3 regions of the Methylobacterium sp. WL12 genome follow, and region 1 is predicted to be linked to each of the others. Evidence: riboswitches for the same ligand, from Rfam matches in the RefSeq annotation. Region 1 holds a riboswitch; each other region holds the start of a gene.
The links. Region 1 has a riboswitch for cobalamin ahead of FV226_RS20800 (TonB-dependent receptor plug domain-containing protein). Riboswitches for the same ligand answer to the same signal wherever they lie in the genome.

Region 1 (2,196 bases):
CCGCGCGGAACTGGCGGTTCACGGTGTTGAACAGCCCGACGCGGATCGAATCTGTGCGGGTCTGCACGCCGATTTCATTCTCCATCGGCAGTCCGAAGAGCGCGCCCTGGAACACGTGGCTCGCCGCGCCACCGCCGAGGATGCGCTGGTCGAGCTGGTGGAACTGGTCGCCGGCGACCGGGTCGTTGAGGAAGTAGGTGAAGTCGTTGAACAGGTTGAGCTGCTGGCGGATCACGTAGGCCGAGGCCCGCGTGATGCCGGTGTCGTCGGTCATGCTCCAGCGGCCCGAGAGCGAGAAGCGTGAACTGTCGCCGCCGTCGGCCGGGTTCAGGGTGCCGAACCGGCCGACGATCCCGTCCGCGACAGCGCGCGACGCGATCTGGTTGGTCGCGGTCCAGCGGCTGGCATAGGCCATGCCGGTGACGGAGAACCCGTCGAGCGCCGTGCCCTGGCTGTAGCGCACGACGCCGTTGAGCTTGCGCAGGGCGTCCGGCACGTCCCACGGGCCGTCGTAGACCTGCGCCTCGCCGGCCACCAGCAGGTTGCCCTGGCCGAGCGGCGCCGAGGCGATGGTCAGCGCCCGCGCGTAGCCGAACGAGCCGAACGAGGTCAGCGCAACGTTCTTCGCGACGGTGTCGAGGTAGTCGATCCGCACCGAGCCGGCGGAGGCGAAGTCGCCGTCGCGGACGAAGTACGGCCCCTTGTGGTACTCCACCGCGCCGACGAGTTCGGGGATCAGGAAGTTGATGTCGGCGTAGCCCTGGCCGTGGGCGTGGGTGCGCATGTTCACCGGCATCCCGTCGACGTCGATCGCGATGTCGGTGCCGTGGTCGAGGTTGAAGCCGCGCAGGAAGAACTGGTTGGCCTTGCCCTCGCCCGAGTGCTGCGTGACGATCAGGCCGGGCACGGATTCGAGGACCTCGCCCGGCCGGGTGATCGGGCGGCTGTTGATCTCGGCGCCGGAGATCACCCCGGCGCTCGCGGCATCCACCGACCGGAGGGTGCCGCCGACGCCGGTGGTGCCGCCGACGTAGCCGGCGCTCGCCGCCGGCCCCGGGCCGGTCGCGGCCGGAGCGACGGTCTCGGCCGTGACCGAGATCTCGTCGAGGTTGGCCTCGGCCACGCCCGGCTGAGACAGGGCGGACCGCATCAGGACGGCTTGTGGCGGGACGGCTGCGCCGACGACGAGCAGAAGGGTGCGCAGGCGCGGAGCGAAACGGGATACGGACACGGGACCTCGGGCGACGCGACGTGGCACGTCACCGCGAACGAGGCCGATCCCCCGCGCCGTCCCTCCGACGGCATGAGGCTTCGACACCCGCCGGGGCACCCCGCCCGACGCGCTTCGCGTGTGACCACGACCGAGGGCAGGTCTCCTGGCTCGCGGGTCGTCGCCCGCCACCGTCTTCCCGGATGCGGCGCATCCAGTGACGTTCGTTGGTGGAAGGCTCGCCGCTTACAGTTGCGGGGGCAGCCGCGGCTTCGACGAAGGCCCTTCCAGGCTCCCTCCCACCGCGTTCCCTTTTGATCCTCGATGAGGAACCCTCGCGCACAGGTTGCGTCGGGCGCGGACTGCGCGTCAATCCGGCTTTCGCAGCGCGTCGCCGGGTGTGGCCGATCCGCGACGCCGCGTTCACCTGCTGCGCGGTCGCGTGGCCATCATGCGAGCCGGTCTCCGCCTTGCTTCGGAACGCCCTAGCGGCTCGCTGCGAACCGGGCCGGGCCGTCGCCGCGGCCGGCGACCACTACGAGGCGCCGGACCTCGCCGCGCAGGAACGCCTGCAGGAAGCGGTCGTAGTTGCGGAACGACACGCAGCCGTTCGAGGCGCCGCTCGGCCCGAGCATGTAGGTGTGGGCGAGCAGGCCGTCGCGGCCGTGGATGGCGGCAGACCCGCCCACCGGGTTGAGGCGGATCGCCCGGACGCCGTGGAACAAAGCCTCGCGCTCGGTGAGGTCGTAGGTGCCCGGCGGGGTCGAGCCGCGCATCCGCAGGTGCACGAAGTCCGGGTGGTCCATGCTGGCGCCGAGACCGGAATGAGCTTCCAGCACCTCGCCGCCGGGCAGGCGGACGGTGCGGGCGCTGATGTCGTAGATCGCCGTGCCGGCGCCCGCGTCGGGGCTGGGGAACAGGCGGCCGCGCGACCGGTCGAGACCGGGGCTCTCCAGGGCGGCGTAGGCCAGGGCCGGGCCGGATTC
Region 2 (2,196 bases), on a different contig from region 1:
TACCGCGTGCGCTCGCCGAGGCCGGCGGTCGGGAGCGGGTTGAACGGGTCGTACGCGTTCTGGACCTGGCGGTTGTAGAGGTTCGAGTAGTTGATCGCGAAGACGTTGTGGAAACCGGCGAACGGCGTCCACTCGGCCTCGTTGCGAGTGAAGACTTGCTGCACGTCCGCCTGGCTGCGCAGGCCGCCCAGCGTCACCGGGAAGGTGCCGTAGTCGTCGCCGCTGAAGAGCAGCTTCGAGTTGATGAACCGCGTGATCGAGTTGATCCGGAACGTGTCGGTGAACTGGTAGCCGAACTTCGCCGAGACGGTCTCGTTGTCGTAGTAGTTCGGGCGGGTCGTCGCTCCTGGGGCGACGAGGTTGGGCGGCGTCACAGGCGTTGCGGCAGCCCGGAGATGCTGGATCGACACCGAGTAGTCGAAGCCGTTTTCCGACCCGCTGACCCGGCCGCTCTGGTTGAAGGTCCCGAACGAGCCGCCCTCGATCCGCGCGGTGGCCCTGGCCGGTCCCTCGCCACGCTTCGTCGTGAAGGAGATCGCGCCTCCGATGGCGTCGCTGCCGTAGAGGCCGCTCTGGGGACCCCTGAGCACCTCGATGCGGGAGAGGTCGTCGGTCAGGAGCTGCCCGAAGTCGAAGGAGCCGTTCGGGTTCGAAGGGTCGGTCGCGTCGATGCCGTCGATAAGCACCTTCACGTGGTTCGAGTTCGAGCCGCGGATGAACACCGAGGTCTGGCCCCCGGGTCCACCGGTCTGCACGACGTTGAGGCCCGGCACCTGCTGGAGGGCATCCGGGACGGTGCGGCGCTGCTGGGCCTCCAGCGTAGCGGCGGTGAGCACCGTCACGCTCGATCCGACCTGGTCGACGGGCGTCGGTACGCCGGTGGCGGAAACGGAAAGCTCGGAGAGCGTGACGGCCGCCTCGGCCCCGCGCGGGACGTCGGCGAAGGGGGCGGCGGTCTGCTGCGCGAGCACAGGACCGGGAAGGGAGGCGCAGGCGAGCGCGAGCGTGCGCAGGCACGCGGATCGGGAGGGGAAGGACACGGGACAAGCCTCGGGCGACGTCTGTGGCACGTCACCGCGAACGAGGCCCGGGCGCTTGCCTGCCGTTAGGACAGCCGAACGCCTCGACACCCATCAGGACACCCCGCCCGATGTGTTTCGCGTGTGACCACGACTGACGGCAGGTCTCCTGGCTCGCGGGTCACCGCCCTCTCATCGTCTTCCCAGGTGCCGAGGCACCCAGTGACGTGTTGATGATGGGCTCGCCGCTTACAGTTGCGGGGGCAGCCGCGGCTTCGGACCTGTCCTTTCGGACCTCATCCTCACCGCGTTCCCTTTTGATCCCCGAAGGGAACCGTCGGGCTTAAGCTAGGCTGTAACGCTTCCTTGCGTCAACATTCGGAAACAGGTTGTTCCAGCATGTGAGGTTTTAGACAAGCCGGGCGCTGGCTTGAGAGACTTCCGGAGACGATCACGGAACGTCCGCCGGTCTGACATCGATTCGGTCGAACTTGCCGAGGCGATAGATGAGGAACGACAGAAGCCACGCAGTCGCGAAAAGGCCCACGATGCCGAACCCGAGGACTCCGGAATTGTCGCTAATCGCGGCCAGCCGCTGCCAGAACCAGCCCTGAAGGTTGAGCTTGTCCGCCAGCAGGTTCAGCGCCTCTAGCGTTCCGATGACCAGCGCGACCGCCACCGAGACCAGGGTGATGGTGAGGTTGTAGAACAGCTTCCTGATGGGCTGGACGTAGGCCCAGCTGTAGGCGCCGAGCATCAGCACACCATCGGTTGCGTCGACAAGGGCCATTCCCGCGGTGAACAAGGCCGGGAAGACCAGGATCACCCAGAGGTCGGCACCCTTGCTCGCCTGAGAGGCCGACAGCCCGAAGAGGCTCACTTCCGTGGCGGTGTCGAAGCCGAGCGCGAAGAGCAGGCCCAGCGGGTACATGTGCCAGGAGCGCGTCACGAGGCGGAACAAGGGCCGTAGGATGCGGGCCAGAACGCCCTGGTTGGCGAGCAGCACGTCGAAGTCGGCTTCGACGTAACGGCTTGTGCGACGCATCTGGCGAAACGCGCGCCAAACGCCCGCGAGGACGACGAGGTTGACCAAGCCGATCAGGATCAGGAAAGCCGCGGAGACACCGGTTCCGATCAGGCCGCCGATTTCACGGTAGCCTTCCGAAGCCGTGATCAG
Region 3 (2,196 bases), on a different contig from region 1:
ACAGCGCGGTCTCACGCCAGGACAACAGCGCCTTCACCGGCCGCGTCGGCCTCGGGTACGTCCTGGCGCCCGGGCTCGTTCCGTACGCGAGCTATGCCACGACCTTTACCCCGCAGGTCGGCCAGGATCGGAACGGACAAGCGTTCAAGCCGGCCACCGGCGACCAGATCGAGGCGGGCGTGAAGTACCTGATCCCCGGCACCAACATCCAGACGGCGTTCGCCGGGTTCGACATCAACCAGTCGAGCATCCTGATCCCTGACGCGAGCAACATTGCGTTCCAGACGGCTGGCGGCGCCGTACGCTCGAAGGGCTTCGAGGCCGAGGCGACCGCCAATCTCGCGCCCGGTACGAACCTGACCATCGCCTACACGCACGTCGACATCCGGTTCGTGAACTCAACCTCGTTTACCGGCGACTCCCTCAACGGGAACCGCGTCTCCGGCATCCCCAGCGATACCTACGCGTCGTTCCTGACTTATGCCTTCCCGCTATCTTCAGCCCTGCGTGGGCTGCAGTTCGGCGGCGGCATTCGCTACATCGGATCCAGCTACGCGGATGATCAGAACACCGTCCGCAATACCGCCGTGACGCTCTACGACGCCCTCGTTGCCTACGACTTCGCCGCGCTCGATCCGAAGTACAAGGGCTTCCGGGCGCAGATCAACGGCTACAACATCTTCAACCGGAGCTACACGACCTGTTCGTTCGCCTTCTGCAACTTCAACCAGCCAGCGACCGTTATTGGCAGCCTCATCTATCGTTGGTAAGATAGAGAACCTCAGGCCGAAAATCGACTGTCAGAGAGGCTTCGAAGGGTAAGGGGCGGCAGTTGGCTCAATCCCCGGAAGTGGCCATTCGAAAACAGCGAGGCCACGGATCCCATCTGTCACAGCGAGGCCACACAAGCCGCCGATTTTGTTCATGGCGTTGACGAGGCTTGTCAGAGCATCCGATGGTGACAGCGACGGTTCCTTTCCGGAGGATCAAAAGGGAACGCGGTGAGGGCCTTGGCCCGAGGCCGTGGCTGCCCCCGCAACTGTAAGCGGCGAGCCCATCATCAACACGTCACTGGGTCCTCGGGCCTGGGAAGACGATGAGAGGGCGGTGACCCGCGAGCCAGGAGACCTGCCGTCAGTCGTGGTCACACGCGAAACGCATCGGGCGGGGTGTCCTGGTGGGTGTCGAGGCGTTCGGCTGTCCTAACGGCAGGCAAGCGCCCAGGCCTCGTTCGCGGTGACGTGCCACAGACGTCGCCCGAGGCCCCGTGTCCGCCATTCGCTTTTCTTCGAGCCTACGCACCATCCTGCTCGCCACCTATGCCGGCATCCTGTCGCACGCGGCCCTATCGCAACCGGCGCTGAACCTCGCAGAGGCCAATCTCGACGAGATCTCGGTCACGGCCGAGACGACCACACCGGTCGCGAACAGTGCCGGGCCAGCAGCCAGCGCCGGCTACGTCGGCGGCACCACCGGCGTCGGCGGCACCCTGCGTACGGTGAATTCGGCCAGCGCCGGGACGATCTCAGGCGCCGAGATCAACAGCCGCCCGATCACCCGCCCGGGCGAGGTGCTGGAGTCGGTGCCGGGCCTGATCGTCACGCAGCACTCGGGCGAGGGCAAAGCCAACCAGTTCTTCCTGCGCGGCTTCAACCTCGACCACGGCACCGACATCGCGATCGACGTCGACGGGATGCCCGTGAACATGCGCACCCACGCCCACGGCCAGGGCTACGCCGACATCAACTTCCTGATCCCCGAGCTCGTCGGCGCGGTGGAGTTCCACAAGGGGCCGTACTTCGTGCGCGACGGCGACTTCGCCTCGGCCGGCTCGGTGCGGATCGACTACCTCGACACCGTCGCGAAGTCCGTCGCGCTGACCTCGTTCGGCTCCTTCGGCTACGCGCGGGCGCTGACCATCGCCTCGGCGCCGCTCGGCCAGGGCAACCTGCTGGTGGCCGGCGAGGCGCAAGTCTACGACGGCCCCTGGGACGTACCGGACGCGCTTCGCAAGGTGAACGGCGTCGTGCGCTACAGCCAGGGCACGGCGCTCGACGGGTTCTCGGTTACCGGCATGGCCTATGCCAGCCGCTGGACCGCGACCAACCAGATCGCCTCACGTGCGGTCTCGGAAGGCCTGATCGGCCGTTTCGGCACCCTGAACCCCACCGACGGCGGAGACTCGTCGCGCTTCTC

Region 2: it holds a riboswitch for cobalamin, as region 1 does, so the genes downstream of both, FV226_RS16560 (TonB-dependent receptor) here and FV226_RS20800 (TonB-dependent receptor plug domain-containing protein) in region 1, are expected to answer to the same signal.
Region 3: it holds a riboswitch for cobalamin, as region 1 does, so the genes downstream of both, FV226_RS16545 (TonB-dependent receptor) here and FV226_RS20800 (TonB-dependent receptor plug domain-containing protein) in region 1, are expected to answer to the same signal.

The regions. Positions count from the first base shown of each region.
Region 1 covers NZ_VRUW01000072.1:1,378-3,573, forward strand. Annotated here, with positions in the region: gene FV226_RS20800 (TonB-dependent receptor plug domain-containing protein) at 1-1,150, opposite strand, end outside; cobalamin riboswitch at 1,349-1,562, opposite strand; gene FV226_RS20805 (DUF2778 domain-containing protein) at 1,696-2,196, opposite strand, start outside.
Region 2 covers NZ_VRUW01000044.1:30,759-32,954, reverse strand. Annotated here, with positions in the region: gene FV226_RS16560 (TonB-dependent receptor) at 1-1,040, opposite strand, end outside; cobalamin riboswitch at 1,161-1,373, opposite strand; gene FV226_RS16555 (HoxN/HupN/NixA family nickel/cobalt transporter) at 1,471-2,196, opposite strand, start outside.
Region 3 covers NZ_VRUW01000044.1:26,610-28,805, forward strand. Annotated here, with positions in the region: gene FV226_RS16540 (TonB-dependent siderophore receptor) at 1-770, shown strand, start outside; cobalamin riboswitch at 952-1,151, shown strand; gene FV226_RS16545 (TonB-dependent receptor) at 1,391-2,196, shown strand, end outside.